3 regions of the Rummeliibacillus sp. TYF-LIM-RU47 genome follow, and region 3 is predicted to be linked to each of the others. Evidence: riboswitches for the same ligand, from Rfam matches in the RefSeq annotation. Region 3 holds a riboswitch; each other region holds the start of a gene.

What was found. Region 3 has a riboswitch for S-adenosylmethionine ahead of F0527_RS12250 (methionine ABC transporter ATP-binding protein). Riboswitches for the same ligand answer to the same signal wherever they lie in the genome.
Region 1: it holds a riboswitch for S-adenosylmethionine, as region 3 does, so the genes downstream of both, F0527_RS00205 (O-acetylhomoserine aminocarboxypropyltransferase/cysteine synthase family protein) here and F0527_RS12250 (methionine ABC transporter ATP-binding protein) in region 3, are expected to answer to the same signal.
Region 2: it holds a riboswitch for S-adenosylmethionine, as region 3 does, so the genes downstream of both, metK (methionine adenosyltransferase) here and F0527_RS12250 (methionine ABC transporter ATP-binding protein) in region 3, are expected to answer to the same signal.

The regions. Positions count from the first base shown of each region.
Region 1 covers NZ_VVIR01000001.1:24,028-29,412, forward strand. The annotation lists gene F0527_RS00195 (YrzE family protein) at 1-539, shown strand, start outside; gene nfsA (oxygen-insensitive NADPH nitroreductase) at 593-1,324, opposite strand; SAM riboswitch class I at 1,501-1,612, shown strand; gene F0527_RS00205 (O-acetylhomoserine aminocarboxypropyltransferase/cysteine synthase family protein) at 1,722-3,017, shown strand; gene F0527_RS00210 (homoserine dehydrogenase) at 3,249-4,235, shown strand; gene F0527_RS00215 (WD40/YVTN/BNR-like repeat-containing protein) at 4,405-5,385, opposite strand, start outside.
Region 2 covers NZ_VVIR01000001.1:1,526,802-1,532,186, forward strand. The annotation lists gene F0527_RS07730 (hypothetical protein) at 279-527, shown strand; gene F0527_RS07735 (heavy metal translocating P-type ATPase) at 915-3,281, shown strand; SAM riboswitch class I at 3,456-3,576, shown strand; gene metK (methionine adenosyltransferase) at 3,669-4,856, shown strand; gene F0527_RS07745 (aminotransferase class I/II-fold pyridoxal phosphate-dependent enzyme) at 4,856-5,385, shown strand, end outside.
Region 3 covers NZ_VVIR01000002.1:185,043-190,427, reverse strand. The annotation lists gene gltC (glutamate biosynthesis transcriptional regulator GltC) at 1-249, shown strand, start outside; gene F0527_RS12260 (MetQ/NlpA family ABC transporter substrate-binding protein) at 287-1,105, opposite strand; gene F0527_RS12255 (methionine ABC transporter permease) at 1,157-1,825, opposite strand; gene F0527_RS12250 (methionine ABC transporter ATP-binding protein) at 1,815-2,840, opposite strand; SAM riboswitch class I at 2,930-3,035, opposite strand; gene F0527_RS12245 (thioredoxin family protein) at 3,092-3,400, opposite strand; gene F0527_RS12240 (toprim domain-containing protein) at 3,415-3,756, opposite strand; gene gcvH (glycine cleavage system protein GcvH) at 3,845-4,228, opposite strand; gene F0527_RS12230 (arsenate reductase family protein) at 4,307-4,663, opposite strand; gene F0527_RS12225 (acyl-CoA dehydrogenase family protein) at 4,783-5,385, opposite strand, start outside.

The DNA of each region.
Region 1 (5,385 bases), on a different contig from region 3:
CGTACTATACAGGCAATAAAGAAGAATCCTATATGGATTCACAGGGTGCTATTCAAATCATTGAGAAAAAATTCATTGAGAAAAAATGGCGTGCTTCTATGCCGATTATCTACAATTTTTACGGTGAAGCTAGCTGGCTTGTACCAGTATTAGATTCCAATGGCTTCCTGCAAAATTACTCGATTGTGTCTGCAGCAAGGCCTGAACTTTCAGTATCTGCAGCAACTCCAAATGAAGCATTAAGGCAATATAAAACAATTATCTCCCGAATTGGCAACAGTTCGTTAAAAGGAACATCTGAAGCAGAAGAAAAAGAAGCTCAAGGAAAAATAGTCCGCGTTTATAAAGAAAAGAATGGGGATTTCACTACTGTTTCCTTCTTGCTAGATAATAAAGAAAATTATATTGTGAGTTCAGAAGTGGCTCCTCTCGCCGTCTATCTGAAAGAAGGTGACACTGTAAAGCTGAAATATGTGAATTCAAGCGAAGTCTTTTTACCAGTAAAAGAAATGGTTATAGAGGGAATCGAAGAAAAATAATTAAAAAAGCTCTATAAGGTAGACGAAAGCCAAAAACCTTATAGAGCTTTTTTCTATTTCCAAGTAAATCCTTTGGTTGCAAGAAAGTCTTTGATAAATGGACGACGCTGTTCAACTAAGAAATCAGCCATTTGTTTTGTCCAATTCGACATTTTTTGATTCGATGAACGATGTTGGTAGTATTCTTCTAATGTCGCATCATATTCATCAAGTAATGTATCGTATTTTTCTTCATCATAGCTATTTTCATGCAGCACGGCATCCAGTGGAAGTCTTGGTTTTGTTTCATTTCTTTTCGTCGGTTTTCCGATTGTCATGGCGAACATAGGGAAAACGTGTTCAGGCAGATTGAATAATTCGCTGATCTCAGCTGGGTTATTACGCGCACCGCCAATATAACAAATACCGTATCCTTCTGATTCAGCAGCAATAACAAAGTTTTGTGCAAATAGCGCTACGTCGGCTACGCCTGCAAGAAGGTTTTCAGCAGAATCAGCCACAATTTCTACACCTTGCTTTTTGCCGGCAGCCTCCAAACGCTTGAAGTCAACGCAGAATAAGAAAGAAGCACCTGCTGTTTTGAATTGGAACTCATTGTTAGAGAGCTCGCCTAATTTTTTCTTTTTGTCAGCATCAGTTACCCAGATGACACTGTATGCTTGGATGAAATGTGAGGTAGCAGCCATTTGTGCTGTTTCAATTAAATCTCGTACAACCTCTTTTGGTATCTCTTCACCTGTATATTTTCGAACAGATGAATGGCTACGCAATAAATCTTTAACCATCTGTAGAACAACTCCTATTTTGTGGATTTCTTTAATTAACTATAGGAGAAATTGTAGGAAATGACTAGCGAAACGAATCCGCTTGTATGTAATATTTAGAAATATCAAAAAATAGTATTGACTTTTTAAAATGCAATACCTATACTTACAACAACAAGATGGAACAGAATAAATTACCTTTATCAAGAGTGGCGGAGGGAAAGGCCCTGCGATGCCCGGCAACCAGTAAGTTATCTTACATGGTGCTAATTCCTACAGATTCTTTATTGCGGATCTGACAGATAAGGGGAGGAAAATGCTAATGACCCTCTTCTTATGTGAAGAAGGGTTTTTCTTTTGGAAAATCCTTGCCACATGCCTCAGATTTCCATCTCAAACTATATTAGGGGGAATTAGAATGACAGAATTTCGTAAAGAGACTTTAGCAGTACGTGGAGGCCAAACGCCTGATCCTACAACTGGTGCAATTGCAGTGCCGGTATACCGAACTACAGCCTATAGGTTTAATGATACAGAGCATGCAAGGAAATTATTCGCCTTGGAAGAGCCAGGTAACATTTATTCTCGAATCATGAATCCTACTGTTGATGTCTTTGAAAAACGAGTAGCCCTGCTTGAAGGTGGAACAGCAGCGGTTGCTTTATCATCAGGCATGGCGGCCATTTCATTTTCTATTTTAAATATAGCGCGTGCTGGTGATCATATAGTTTCAGCTGCGAGTGTATATGGAGGAACGTACAATTTATTTGCCAATACTTTGCCACGATACGGAATCAATACTACATTTGTAGATGAACGGAAGCTTGAAGATTTTGAAGGTGCAATCCAAAAAAATACAAAAGCGATTTATGTTGAAACGATTGGTAATCCTAGTCTTTCAGTAGCAGATATCGAAAGTATTGCGGATGTTGCCCATCGACACGAAATCCCTCTAATCATCGACAATACATTTGCATCACCGATTGGATGCAATCCTATCGAATATGGTGCTGATATTGTGATTCACTCTGCGACTAAGTGGATTGGCGGGCACGGTACGACAATCGGTGGTGTTGTGGTGGATGCAGGCAAGTTTGATTGGACACGAGGTAAATTCCCTGACTATACAGAAAGAGATGAATCCTATCATGGCATCCGATATGGCATTGATGTGAGTAATGCAGCTTTCACTACACGCCTGCGCGTACAATTGCTGCGCGACTTTGGGCCAACGCTTAGCCCAGATGCTGCCTTCCAGTTATTACAGGGTCTTGAAACACTGCATCTTCGTGTGCCTTATCATAATGAAAATGCTAGAAAGGTAGCTGAATACTTACGTCAGCATCCTCAGGTGGAATGGGTAGGATACAACGGCTTCTCTGATAGCGAATTCGCTCCTCTTGCCAAAAAATATCTAAAGAATGGTTATGGCTCTGTTCTTACATTTGGAATTAAAGGGGGCAGAGATGCTGGACGCGAATTTATCGACAATGTCGAATTGTTCTGCCACGTGGCAAATGTAGGAGATGCCCGCTCATTGATTATTCATCCAGCCTCTACTACTCATCAACAATTAAACAGTGAAGAGTTGAAAAAATCAGGCGTGCCAGAGGAATTAATTCGCTTATCTATTGGGTTAGAAGCAATCGATGATATCATCTCTGCACTAGAAGAAGCATTCACAAAGGTAAGCCCAAAAGTTGCAGCAAAATAATTTGTTAATGAGTTTCACTTCGCCTCAGGGAAATAGCAGCATTTCCTAAGATTTTTAAATAAATAAAGAAAAGAGTGATGGATTGTCTTGTCACTCTTTTCATTTTGAATTGAATGAACACACTGTAAATACATATGTCTTTTATGGGAGGAATTATCTTGTAAACATACTCTGTGTAAGCTAAAATCATCAGTATGTAGATTAATTGATTAAGAGAATGGAGGCGGTTTTTTGAAAAAGGTAAAGGTTGCTATATTAGGTTTCGGTACAGTTGGCCAGGGGGTCTATCGCATATTAACAGAAAAGCGCAGTCAATTGAAACGGATGCTAGGTGTCGACCTAGAAGTAGCAAAAATCCTCGTAAGCAATCCGAATAAGCCACGTCCTCACGCTGCTAAAGAGTTGCTGACAAATCAAATAGAGGAAATCCTGGATATTCCGAATCTTGATGTTGTTTTCGAAGCAATTGTAGGAGAGGAACCTGCATATCAATACCTTGACCGCCTTATTGAAAAGGGATGCAACGTTATCACCGCTAATAAAGTGATGTTTTCTAAGCATGGTAAATCACTTCAGGAAAAAGCAGCGAAACAGGGAGTGCAGGTAGGTTTTGATGCAACAGTTGCAGGCGGCGTTCCTGTTATAAAAACGATGCAAAATCTGCTTCGTGTCAATGAGGTCCAGCGCATTCAAGGTATATTAAATGGAACATCCAATTACATATTGACCCAAATGCGTGCCAGAGGAATGGCATTTGAGGAAGCTTTAGAAGATGCACAGAAATTAGGCTACGCTGAAGCAGATCCTTATAACGATATATCAGGCCAAGATGCTTTTCGAAAACTAATGATCCTCAGTGAACTAGCATTTAAAGAGCAGCCAGATTGGAAGGATGTAAAAGTACAAGGTATTAATGAAATCACATCCCAACAAGTAAAAGAAGCAACTGAAAAAGGCATGCGCTACCGACATATTGCACTAGTCCAAAAAAATTATAAAACAGGCGAGGTGCATGCGACAGTTAGACCTGAGCTCATAGATCAGAGTCACCCTCTCTATTCAATTGAGGAAGTAAACAACGCTGTTGCCATTGAGGCGGATCTGCTAGGCACCGTAACACTTGTAGGGCCAGGAGCGGGAATGCTTCCGACTGCGAGCGTGATGGTGGAAGATTATGGAGATATGCTAACAAAGACTAAAACTGCTATTTCAATTTAACTCAATTAAAAGATATTTATCATAATATTGGTTTAAAAAGAAAGGATAGATGAACAGGAGTGTGGACCTGTATACATCTATCCTTTTACATTATATAACTTCTCTTCTTAGTCTTTTGGGTTGAAGAGTAGAATGCTATTTATAGCTATACACTACATACTTTTATCGTCTACTTAATCGGCATATCTTCCCATGAATAATCTGGTATTGTCGCAATCCATAACGTATCTTTCATGATATCCACATCCCAAACGATGAGATCTCTCGTATCAAAGACTTTTTTAGATTTTTGTTCATCTCTTGTATTGATGGAATAAATAGCTTCATCTCTATGTGTGCTGCCGAACAACTTCTCTCCTTTTTTAATAAATCTAACCAGCACTTCATCAACTTGGACATTTCTCCAATTTCCCTTACCTTTCTGTCGGAGATTTCGAGTCCAAATTCCGCCTTGTGTTGTAACAAATAGCCTATTATTAATCACTTTCATATCCATAGGTTCATCATTACAATGTGGTATGGTTATTAATTTCCATTGATTTTTTGTGTATTGCAAAATACTTCCTTCATCTGATAACATTACCAAATCACCGTTATTTGAGATTTGTAGCACATTAAATGGTTTAGGTACTACAGTTTGTTCCCAAGTCTCTCCTTGATTGATTGTATAGTAAACCTTACCTTTTGAAGTCACAGCTATCTGGTTGTTAGCAGAAAAATCAATTTTCTCTATAGGGTACTCTAATGAAAGGATTTTAGTACCCCTACTTTTCGATGTAATACCTGCCCATATTTCTTTTTCTGTGGCTACGTATAATCGATCTTTCATATCAAACCAAGCATGTGCTACATAACCATTAAATTGCAGTTCTATCCATGTTTTACCATTGTTATGGCTCAATTCAATAAAGGGTTGCTTGGTTGTGCTAAACTGCGTTGGCTTTTTGTCGCCCCATATCACCAATTGTTTGTTCCCTGCAACAACACCCATAATAGCCATTCCTTTATTTGACAGAACTTCATTCCCAATATGTTTGGATAGTAATCCACCGCCGAAAGGTAATTTATGAATTGCACTGACTATATCTCCAGTTTTGGTATTGAATGAAATTCGAGTAAAACGGTTATCTCGATCATTTCCAACCACTGT
Region 2 (5,385 bases), on a different contig from region 3:
CACATTTTAGAAAATAGGTATTATAAGCAAAATTGGTACGGGTATTTTTTTCTTTTTTACAAGTATTCGAAGTATTAGTGTTGCTTTATTGATTTATTCTTGAATTTAAACAAAAATACTTTTTTATCAAAAAACAGTCAATTTTTCAGCGTTCATACCATATTATAGAAAACTTAAATCGCAGTTACGTGGCCTGACAAGTTATAAGGTTCATTTTTTGCGAAATAATAATATGGCTATTCATTACTGAATAGTAGTTAGAGGAAGGGATTGATGTAATGCTAACGTTAACTATTAATAAGGAGAATAAGGATTATGTAGTAGAGTACCTTTCTAAGAAAGAAAAAGGGGTTTTATGGCTGTCTAAGGATTCCCTTTACGAATCTATTTACAAGCTAGGTCGCAACATTCATCTTAACGATGTGCATTTTCGTATAACGAAGGATTTGCGATTGCCTTTACTTTCTTTTCTGTCGATTGAATATCCTGGTGAACTTTATGAACACAAAATCACCATCATGGATTAAAAAATCAAAGCAAAATTCTAACTAGTATTCCCTGTCATTTCCTTATAATAGGCTGGGAAAATCCTTTCCTTTGGCAAAACCTACACTTTAGTGTAGGTTTTTTATTTTATCCGAAATCCTTTTTATTTGTATTTTAATTAAAATTCTGTTTATTCATTGACGTTTTTTATGTTAATGAATATAATGTAGTCAATACTATATATGAGCATTTGTTCATATATTGCTAGTGAAGTAATTAAGAGCTTAAGTTTGCATACATTTAACATATGAATATTTGATCATATATTATTGAGAGGTGATGGAAATGCAAATAAAAGTAAATAGCTTGGTTAAAAAGGGTAGGGATTGTATGAAAGAGCAGAAAAAAAAGAAAGGAGGGTGAATAAATTGGAAAACAAAAAAGTAAAGCATGAACTTCTGTTAGAAGGACTTGATTGTGCAAATTGCGCGATGAAAATTGAAAAAAGTGTAAATGGTATTCAATCCGTTACTTCGTGTAATGTTAATTTTGCCACGAAGACATTAACGATGGAGATGGATAAGGCAAAAGAAATAGATACCATTGCAGAAGCAAGGCGTAATATTCTCAGGCTAGAGCCACACATCAATATATTAGAAAAAGGACGGAAAGCGAGAAATACTCATAACCACACTCTGTACTTGGATGGACTAGATTGTGCAAATTGCGCAGCAAAGATAGAAAAAAGTGTAGGAGAATTAGAAGGAGTTACCAGTTCTTCTGTAGATTTTGTATCGAAAAAATTAATAATAGAAGTTTCCGAATCCGCCACTTCGGAACAATTGGTGATAAATGAAGCAGTGAAGCTAATTAACCGGATTGAACCACACGTGAAAGCCATTGAAGAATACGACAAAGATCCACATGAACACAATCATGAAACTGGAAATACAAAAAAAGTGTTGGTTCGACTGGGAATAGGTATAGTTATAGGCTCGCTTGGCATGTTTACTCCTGTTTTAGGTATATATGAGTTAGCTCTATTTCTTCTTGCTTATTTAATCGTAGGTGGGGATGTCATCTATAGGGCCTTTAGGAATATCTTGCGTGGGCAAGTATTTGATGAGCATTTTCTTATGGCTCTTGCAACTATTGGCGCGTTTGCAATCAAGCAATATCCTGAAGGTGTGGCTGTTATGCTGTTCTACCAAGTGGGCGAATTATTCCAAGGCATTGCTGTAAACCGTTCTCGGAAATCCATAGGCGATTTGATGGATATCAGACCGGACTATGCCAATATAAAAGTCGGAAATGAAATAAAAAAAGTTTCCCCTGATGAAGTAAAGATTGGGGATATCATTGTCATTAAACCAGGCGAAAAGGTTCCATTAGATGGAAAGGTCTTAGAAGGAAACTCCATGGTAGACACATCCGCGCTAACAGGTGAATCAGTTCCCAGAGAAGTGCAGTCTGGTTCTGATGTACTAAGTGGGTTTATCAATAAAAGTGGGTTATTGAGTGTAGAGGTAACTAAGGTATTTGGCGAGTCGACAGTTTCTAAAATACTAGATCTCGTACAAAATGCTAGCAGTCGAAAAGCACCAACCGAAAATTTTATTACGAAATTTGCTCGTTATTACACACCGGTTGTTGTTATTGTAGCTGCTGCATTAGCTTTCATACCACCGCTATTGTTAAATGGCGCAACTTTTTCGGATTGGATTTATCGGGCGCTGGTATTCTTAGTTATCTCTTGTCCTTGTGCGTTGGTGGTTTCTATTCCATTAGGATTCTTTGGGGGAATAGGAGCAGCATCTAAGATGGGTATCTTGGTCAAAGGAAGCAACTATTTAGAAGCTCTAAATAATGTGAAGTATGTTGTGTTCGACAAGACGGGTACCTTAACCAAAGGCGTATTTGAAGTCACGACCATTTGCCCATCTGGTAATATTTCGAAAGAAGACCTATTGGAATATGCTGCTTTTGCTGAAACTCATTCCAATCACCCGATCGCACAGTCAATACGAAATGCATATGGGAAAGAATTAAGCGTTGACAATATACAAGAGTACAATGAAATTTCAGGCCACGGTACTGCAGTAACAGTTGATGGGAAAGAAATTTTAGCTGGAAATGCAAAACTAATGAACAAAGAAAACATAGCATTCAAGGAACCTAGTGAGATTGGAACGATTGTTCATATTGCCCTAAATCGTAATTATGCTGGGTATATTGTTATAGCAGATGAACTAAAAGAAGATTCTGTTCAAGCAGTTCGTTCTTTAAAAGAACTAGGCATAAAAAAGACCATCATGCTGACTGGTGATGCAGCATCTGTAGCGAAATCTGTGGGCGAGAAACTTGGGCTTGATGAGGTGCATGCTGAATTATTGCCGCAACACAAAGTAGAAGAAATCGAAAAAATTGATGCCCAGAAAAATTCTAAAGAAAAGTTAATTTTTGTTGGGGATGGTATCAATGATACACCTGTATTAGCTCGTGCTGATGTCGGAATGGCAATGGGAGGATTAGGATCAGATGCAGCGATTGAAGCAGCAGATATCGTTATAATGACCGATGAACCTTCTAAGATACCAGCAGCTATAGGTATTGCAAAACGGACACGAGTGATTGTGTGGCAAAATATTCTCTTTGCATTAGGTGTGAAAGGTATATTCCTGCTATTAGGTGCCTTTGGCATTGCCACTATGTGGGAAGCAGTATTCTCTGACGTTGGGGTTACATTGCTAGCTGTGTTAAATGCCATGCGTGTCCTTCGAGTACCGAACCGCTAATTTTCTATCGTGAGAACCCCAAAACTCTAAGTGTTAAAAGAGTTTTGGGGTTTTATTTATCATTATTGAGGGCTTTTTTAGTAGATTTTTAATTCAACAAAATAAAAAAGTTTTAAAAATAGATTGACAGTCAAAAAGAATTCAATTACTATAAGCCTTAGCAAAATAAAGTTGCTCTTATTAAAAACCGTTGAGACGAGGGGTCTAAGATACGGTGGCAAACCAAACTGATATTTATCAGTTCATGGGGCTCAACCTGAGCACAAAATGTACAAAGTTTTGTGAACGATAAGAGGATAAGCAGTTGATATTAATCGAAGCTTTCCTTCTAATGGTTGGAGAGCTTTTTTGTATGCTAATATTTACATTTTTTAGTAGGAGAGGATTATATTGACTGAAAAAATTTTATTTACTTCGGAATCTGTGTCAGAAGGACATCCCGATAAAATCGCAGACCAAATCTCGGATGCTGTATTAGATGCAGCTTTAGCTCAAGATCCATTTTCAAGAGTTGCATGTGAAGTATTTACTACAACAAATATGGTTATTATCGGGGGAGAAATCACAACTTCTGCCATATTAGATATTGAAAGAATTGCTCGTGACACACTACTTGAGATTGGTTACAGTGATGCACAATTCGGTATTGACGGACATACTTGCAATATTCAAGTACTTGTTCATACACAATCACCAGATATTGCAATGGGTGTCGATTCTTCAAGTGATCTAAAGGAGATTGGAGCAGGAGATCAAGGGATAATGTTTGGCTATGCAACGGATGAAACAGAAACATATATGCCGCTTGCAATTGAAATCGCTCATACCTTGATGAAAAAAGCTTCTTTCTTAAGAAAAATTGGAGACTTTAAATGGGCACGCCCAGATATGAAATCTCAAGTGACGATCGACTATACAAATCCGACTAAACCAAGAATAGAAACAATATTACTCTCTATTCAGCATGATGAAGATGTAAATATGGCTGAATTCAAGAATTATATAAACGAACAGATTGTACAAGAAACAATTCGCACATTTGGAATGAATGAAGATGTAAATACATTAATCAATCCAACAGGGCGTTTCGTTATTGGAGGACCACATGGCGATGCAGGTCTTACCGGCCGTAAGATTATCGTGGATACTTATGGAGGAGCAGCAAAACACGGAGGCGGCGCATTTTCAGGGAAAGATTGTACAAAAGTAGACCGCTCAGCAGCTTATGCAGCTCGTTATGTTGCTAAAAATATTGTAGCTGCTAAATTTGCCAAACGTTGTGAAATCCAACTTTCTTATGCAATAGGGGTTAGTGAGCCAATAAGTATCGCAATTGATACCTTCGGAACAGAAACCGTAGACAAAGATCAACTACTGCAAGCTATTCGCAAGACATTCGATTTAACACCTGGAGGAATTATCAATATGCTTAATCTTCGGAATCCTCAGTTCAAACAGGTAGCAGCATATGGACACTTTGGGCGACATGATTTAAATTTGCCATGGGAACAGCTTGATAAAGTAAGTGCTTTAAGGGAAGCCGTTGCAGGCGATTTAGCAGGAGCAACTCGTTAATGGCACAAGTGCTGCAAGAAATCCTTAACGAAAAATATGATATTTGTTCCCAAGAACGGATGCCGTTGTTTGAAGCGCTTGTTAACTATGCAAAGAAAAATACCACCCCTTTTGATGTGCCGGGGCATAAAATGGGAGCTTTAAAAAGCCCATTAAACGATGTCTTTAGTGACTTTACGATGAAAATGGATGTCAATTCGATGAAAGAATTGGATTTATTAAGCCATCCGTCATCAGTCATTCAAGAGGCACAACAGTTAGCAGCAGAAGCTTTTAGGGCAAAAGCGGCGTATTTTTTAGTCAATGGAACATCGATTGGTATCTTAGCTATGATTCTATCGGCGTGTAAGCCAGGGGATCATATACTGGTTCCAAGAAACTGTCATAAATCAGTAATGAATGGCATAATTTTGAGCGGCGCCTGTCCAGTATTTTTAGAACCTGAAGTGGATCAACACTTTGGAATTTCCCATGGTGTCTCTGTAAGAACGATTGAAAAGGCATTAACATTACATCCAAACGCAAAAGC
Region 3 (5,385 bases):
ACGATGGGTGAAGATTTAGATGCTTTAAAGGGCTTGGTTGCCGCAGGAATCGGCGTAAGCTTACTACCGGAAAGTGCATTTTACGATGCTACACCTCGTCGTACAGCTAAGTTGACGCTCACCAATCCGCCATTCACACGTAATGTTGGGGTTATCTATCCACGCAATCGTGACCTGGCTCCTTCTGAAAAAATCTTTTTAGACTTTGTATGCCAACTATTCTCACGACTATCGCAATTTAAATTATAAAAAAGGTGTATGCATTAAATGCTTACACCTTTTTGTTTTATTTAGAAACCGGTACAACTGACCCTTTCCATTCTTTCGTAATGAAGTCTTGGATTTCTTTTGAATGAAGGGCATCTACTAGTTTTTTCACTGCTTTGTTGTCTTTATTTTTCTTCTTCACTGCTACTACGTTTACATATGGTGAATCAGAGCTTTCAATAGCAATAGCATCTTTTGTTGGGACTAAACCAGCATCAATGGCGAAATTAGAGTTGATGACAACTGCATCGCCTTCCCCGTTTTTGTACATTTGCACTAGCATTTCAGGTGCAGTGCCGCCATCGATTTTTAAGTGTTTCGGATTTTCATCAATATCTTTAATGACTGCTTTAGTAGGATCTACACCTTTTTTAAGCGTAATCAACTTGTTTGCTTGAAGCAATTGAAGTGTACGACCTTGGTCAGTCACAGAGTTGGAGATTAGAATAGTCGCTCCATCTGGCAACTTATCAAGTGATTTATATTTTTGTGAATAGACGCCGATTGGTTCGATGTGAATCTTGCCGGCAATCGCAAAATCATAGTTATTGTCTTTCATTTGTTCTTCAAGATACGGAATGTGCTGGAAGTAGTTGGCATCCAGATCGTCCGAATTTAAATCTTTGTTCGGTAAAACATAATCTTGATATTTTTCAATCTTCAAATCAATGCCTTCTTTTTTAAGAATAGGCTTCGCTTTTTCCAAAATGATAGCATGTGGTGTATTAGATGCACCCACTACCAATTCTTTGTCTGATCCTGCTTTGTCTTTGTTTCCGCATGCTGCTAGGCTAAGTGCCAACGATGCGGTAAGAATTCCTGCTACAAGTTTCTTCATTTTTCATAACTCCCTTTCGTTTTATGTGAACGTCTGAACGGTTCAACCAAATTATCGTTTATCAAGCCTTGCTGTAATAAAGTCACCCACTATTTGGATAACAAACACGATGACTAATATAAACACAGTGGCAACGAATACGACGTCGGTACGGCTACGTTGGAATCCATCTAAAAAGGCTAAGTCGCCTAGGCCTCCTGCTCCAATGATGCCCGCCATTGCTGTATAGCCGACTAATGCTACAGCTGTCACTGTAATGCCAGAGATTAAAGCTGGCCATGATTCTGGGATTAAGACTTTCCAAATCAATGTGCTTGTTTTAGCGCCCATAGATCTGACTGCCTCGATCACCCCTTTATCAATCTCCCGGAAAGAAATCAATACTAGTCTCGCGTAGAAAGGTGCAGCGCCGATAATTAATGCCGGCAATGCTGCGTTCGCTCCTCGAATCGTTCCCAATAGCATGTTAGTAAATGGGATAAGGAGGATGACCAGGATAATAAATGGAATAGAGCGGAAAATATTCACGACTGATCCTGTCAGCCAATTGACTAGCTTATTTGCCCATAATTGATTGGGACTGCTCAAAAATAGGATAATTCCTAATAAAAGTCCAATGACAAAGGTGAACACAGTTGAGACTACTGTCATATAAATAGTTTCCTGTGTTGCTTCCCACATTGCTAGCCAATCCACATTTGGAAATAACTTAGTTAGCATGTTGGATCACCTCCGATTTAACGTCTTCCCCATCTAAGTATTGAATGGCTTTATTTATATTTTCTTCATTGCCTGCAATGCGAACGATCAGTGTGCCATATGGACCGCTTTTGGTAGCGGAAATATTTCCGTGCACAATATTTACATCCACATCGAATGTGCGAATCAGATGTGAAATCACTGGCTGCTCAGCTTTCTTGCCGACAAATGTCAGCTGAATTAATTGGCTGTTTGGATCATCCAGCATTTGTGAAATCGATTCTTTATGTTCTGCCGACTCTGTTACCTGAGAAACGAATTTTTTTGTGATGTCTGCTTTTGGCGATTGGAACACTTCTAGAACATTACCTTGCTCTACGATTTGTCCAGCCTCCATCACGGCCACTCGATGACAGATTTTGCGGATAACATGCATTTCGTGTGTGATAAGCACAACTGTAATGCCCAGCTTTTCATTAATGTCTAAAAGCAAATCTAGGATCGCATCTGTTGTTTCCGGATCAAGCGCTGAGGTTGCTTCGTCACAAAGCAACACTTCTGGATTATTGGCTAATGCCCTTGCAATGCCTACGCGCTGTTTTTGCCCACCTGACAATTGGGATGGATAAGCTTTCTCTCTTCCCTTTAAGCCAACCATTTCAACTAATTCGCTTACTCGCTTTTGGCGTGCCTCTTTTCCAACGCCCGCTATTTCAAGAGGGAAGGCGATATTTTCTTCCACAGTCCGCGACCATAGCAGGTTGAAATGCTGGAATATCATGCTGATCTTCTGTCTTGCCTGTCTCAGCTCTTTTCCTTTAATGGTGGATATATCGTACCCGCTCACTTGTACGGTGCCTGAAGTCGGTTTTTCCAACCCGTTTAACAAACGAATCATTGTACTCTTACCAGCACCGCTGTAACCGATAATTCCAAATATTTCACCTTTTCCGATCGTCAAATTGGCATCTTGGACAGCTGTAAGGGATCCACTTGCTGTTTTATATTTTTTTAGTACATTCTTTAAGAGAATCATAGCCAAACCCCTTTCATCAAAAAAAATAAGGCCTTTCTGTTAAAGATAAACAGAAAGGCCTTACGTATTGTATTTATACGAAAACCGTTCTCTCATCTTCCAAAGTTTACACTTTGTGTGAATTGGCACCATATCACAAACTGTGACGGTTGCCGGGCTTCATAGGGCACTTCCCTCCACCTCTCTTAATAAGAGCAACGCAATATTTAATTAGGTTATGCTAGTTACTTTAACATGCTGAATTTTGTTCGTCAATCCTTTTTTTGAAACTTTTCAAACAAATATGACACAGACTGAAAAGCGTATATTTTGTCATGCACTTCGCCAGCTTCAGCGATTAACAGGCAAGGAACACTTTCCACCTGATATTCATATGCCAGTTCTTCAGCATAATTCAAATTGATTTTGCCCATTGGGATTTGTGGGAATGTCTGCTGGATGACCTCCATCATTTTAGAGGCAACCATGCATGTACCACACATGGGCGTATAGAGATAAAAAGCGCACAATTGGCCGCTTTTTTTCGTGTTTTCCCATTCTTCAATTGACCATTCTTGCATCGATTGGATCATCCCTATTCTATAAAATAAGCAGGGTCAATTTCGAAATCTGCTGCTAACAAGACCCTTGCCAAATATTTTCTTGGAGTCGTTTCTACCTGTCTATATAAGGAGAGTGTACGCAAATGATATGCCTCTGGATACTCTTTTTTCATCAGTGCCCGCAAGCGGTCGCCTGAGTAATCTTCATCGAATAATGTGTATAAATCATATTGTTCGTAAGGGGTTAGCAACTCTTCTAGCTTGCTTGCGCTAATCGTTCCATTGGTGCATATAATTGGAATGCTTTCTGTCAATAGAGGTGCTATTTGAAGCTTATCCTGCCTTCCCTCTACTATAAGCACTTTATCAGGCAATGCCCGCACCTCCTCATTGGATAGTCAGACGATATTCTCAGTTGATATAAAAAGCGCCAACACAGAATAGTGAGGCGCTTGAATAAGATTATTCTTCGATTAATTCGCCGTATTGTTCAGCAGATAATAGCGCATCGATTTGAGATGAATCTGAAGGTTCTACAACAACCATCCATGCTTTTTCATATGGTGATTCGTTAACGAATTCAGGGCTGTCTTCTAACTCTCCATTGATTTCAACTACTTTACCTGAGATTGGCGCGTATAATTCTGAAACTGTTTTAACAGATTCAACACTACCAAATGGTTCGTCTGCTACGATTTCGTCGCCTACTTCTGGAAGTTCTACGAATACGATATCGCCAAGTTCAGATTGTGCGAACTCTGTAATGCCGATGCGTACTTTACCGTCTTCTGTTTTCACCCATTCATGCTCTTCTGAATAACGCAAACTTGCTGGAATATTACTCATTTCTACCCCTCCAAATATGTATTTATATTCATATTAATTTTGACATAATCCTTATCTAAAAACAAGCAATTCTATAAGCTACTTCCATGTATTTTCAAAATCTTCTTCTTTAAAACCTAAGGTGATTTTTTGACCATCTGTAACGATAGGTCTCTTTAGAAGCATACCGTCTGACGCAAGCAATGCAAGCTGGTCTTCCTCGCTCATATCCTTTAGACGATCTTTCAGCTCAAGTTCACGATATTTCTTCCCAGAGGTGTTAAAGAACTTTTTCAGCGGCAAGCCACTAAGCTTCCAAAACGATTTAATTTCTTCCGCAGAAGGCGTACTTTCAACAATGTGACGCTCCGTAAATGGAATATTGTGATTCAGCAGCCAAGCTTTCGCTTTTTTGCAGGTTGTACAGTTAGGATATTGTATTAAATTGATTGGCATAAACATTCCTTCTTTCCTCTACAAATACTCCTACTATTGTAGAGCGACACTTATTTATACGCAAGGAATCCGGCCACATGATTAGTATGACCGGATTCCAAAGGTTTATTTACTTATGATTAGACTGTATATTTTTCAGCTGAGATTAATTTAACAGATGCATGGCGTTTTTTAGAAATCAGGTTGTAAGGTGTATAGCGAGTTAATTTGCGCAATGCAGATAATAGCATGCGTGATTCATCACCTTCGACTGATGCCAAAATAGTTTCTTTTGCTTCTTTTTCAATTTCAGCAAATGCTTCTTGGCAGAAGATTTCTGTATACAAAACTTTTTGTGCCGCTTTATCAAACCCATCACGGTTAAGCGCTTTTTCAGAACGTAATACAACAGATTCCATTGCAAATAGCTGGTTTGCGATGTTGGCAATATTCACAAGGACTTCTTGTTCTTGCTCTAATTTTGCACCAAAGCGTTGTACTGCTGTACCAGCAGCCAATAGAGCAATCTTCTTCGCCATTTTTACAAGGTGTTTTTCTTGTGCTAATGGCTCATCACCGATTTCTTCTGGCATCATTGACAACAATTCAGCTTGCAGGCTTTGTGCTTGTTGCAATAAAGGTAGTTCGCCTTTCATTGCTTTTTTCACAAATGTGCCTGGTACAATCAATCTGTTAATCTCATTCGTACCTTCAAAGATACGGTTGATACGTGAGTCACGGTA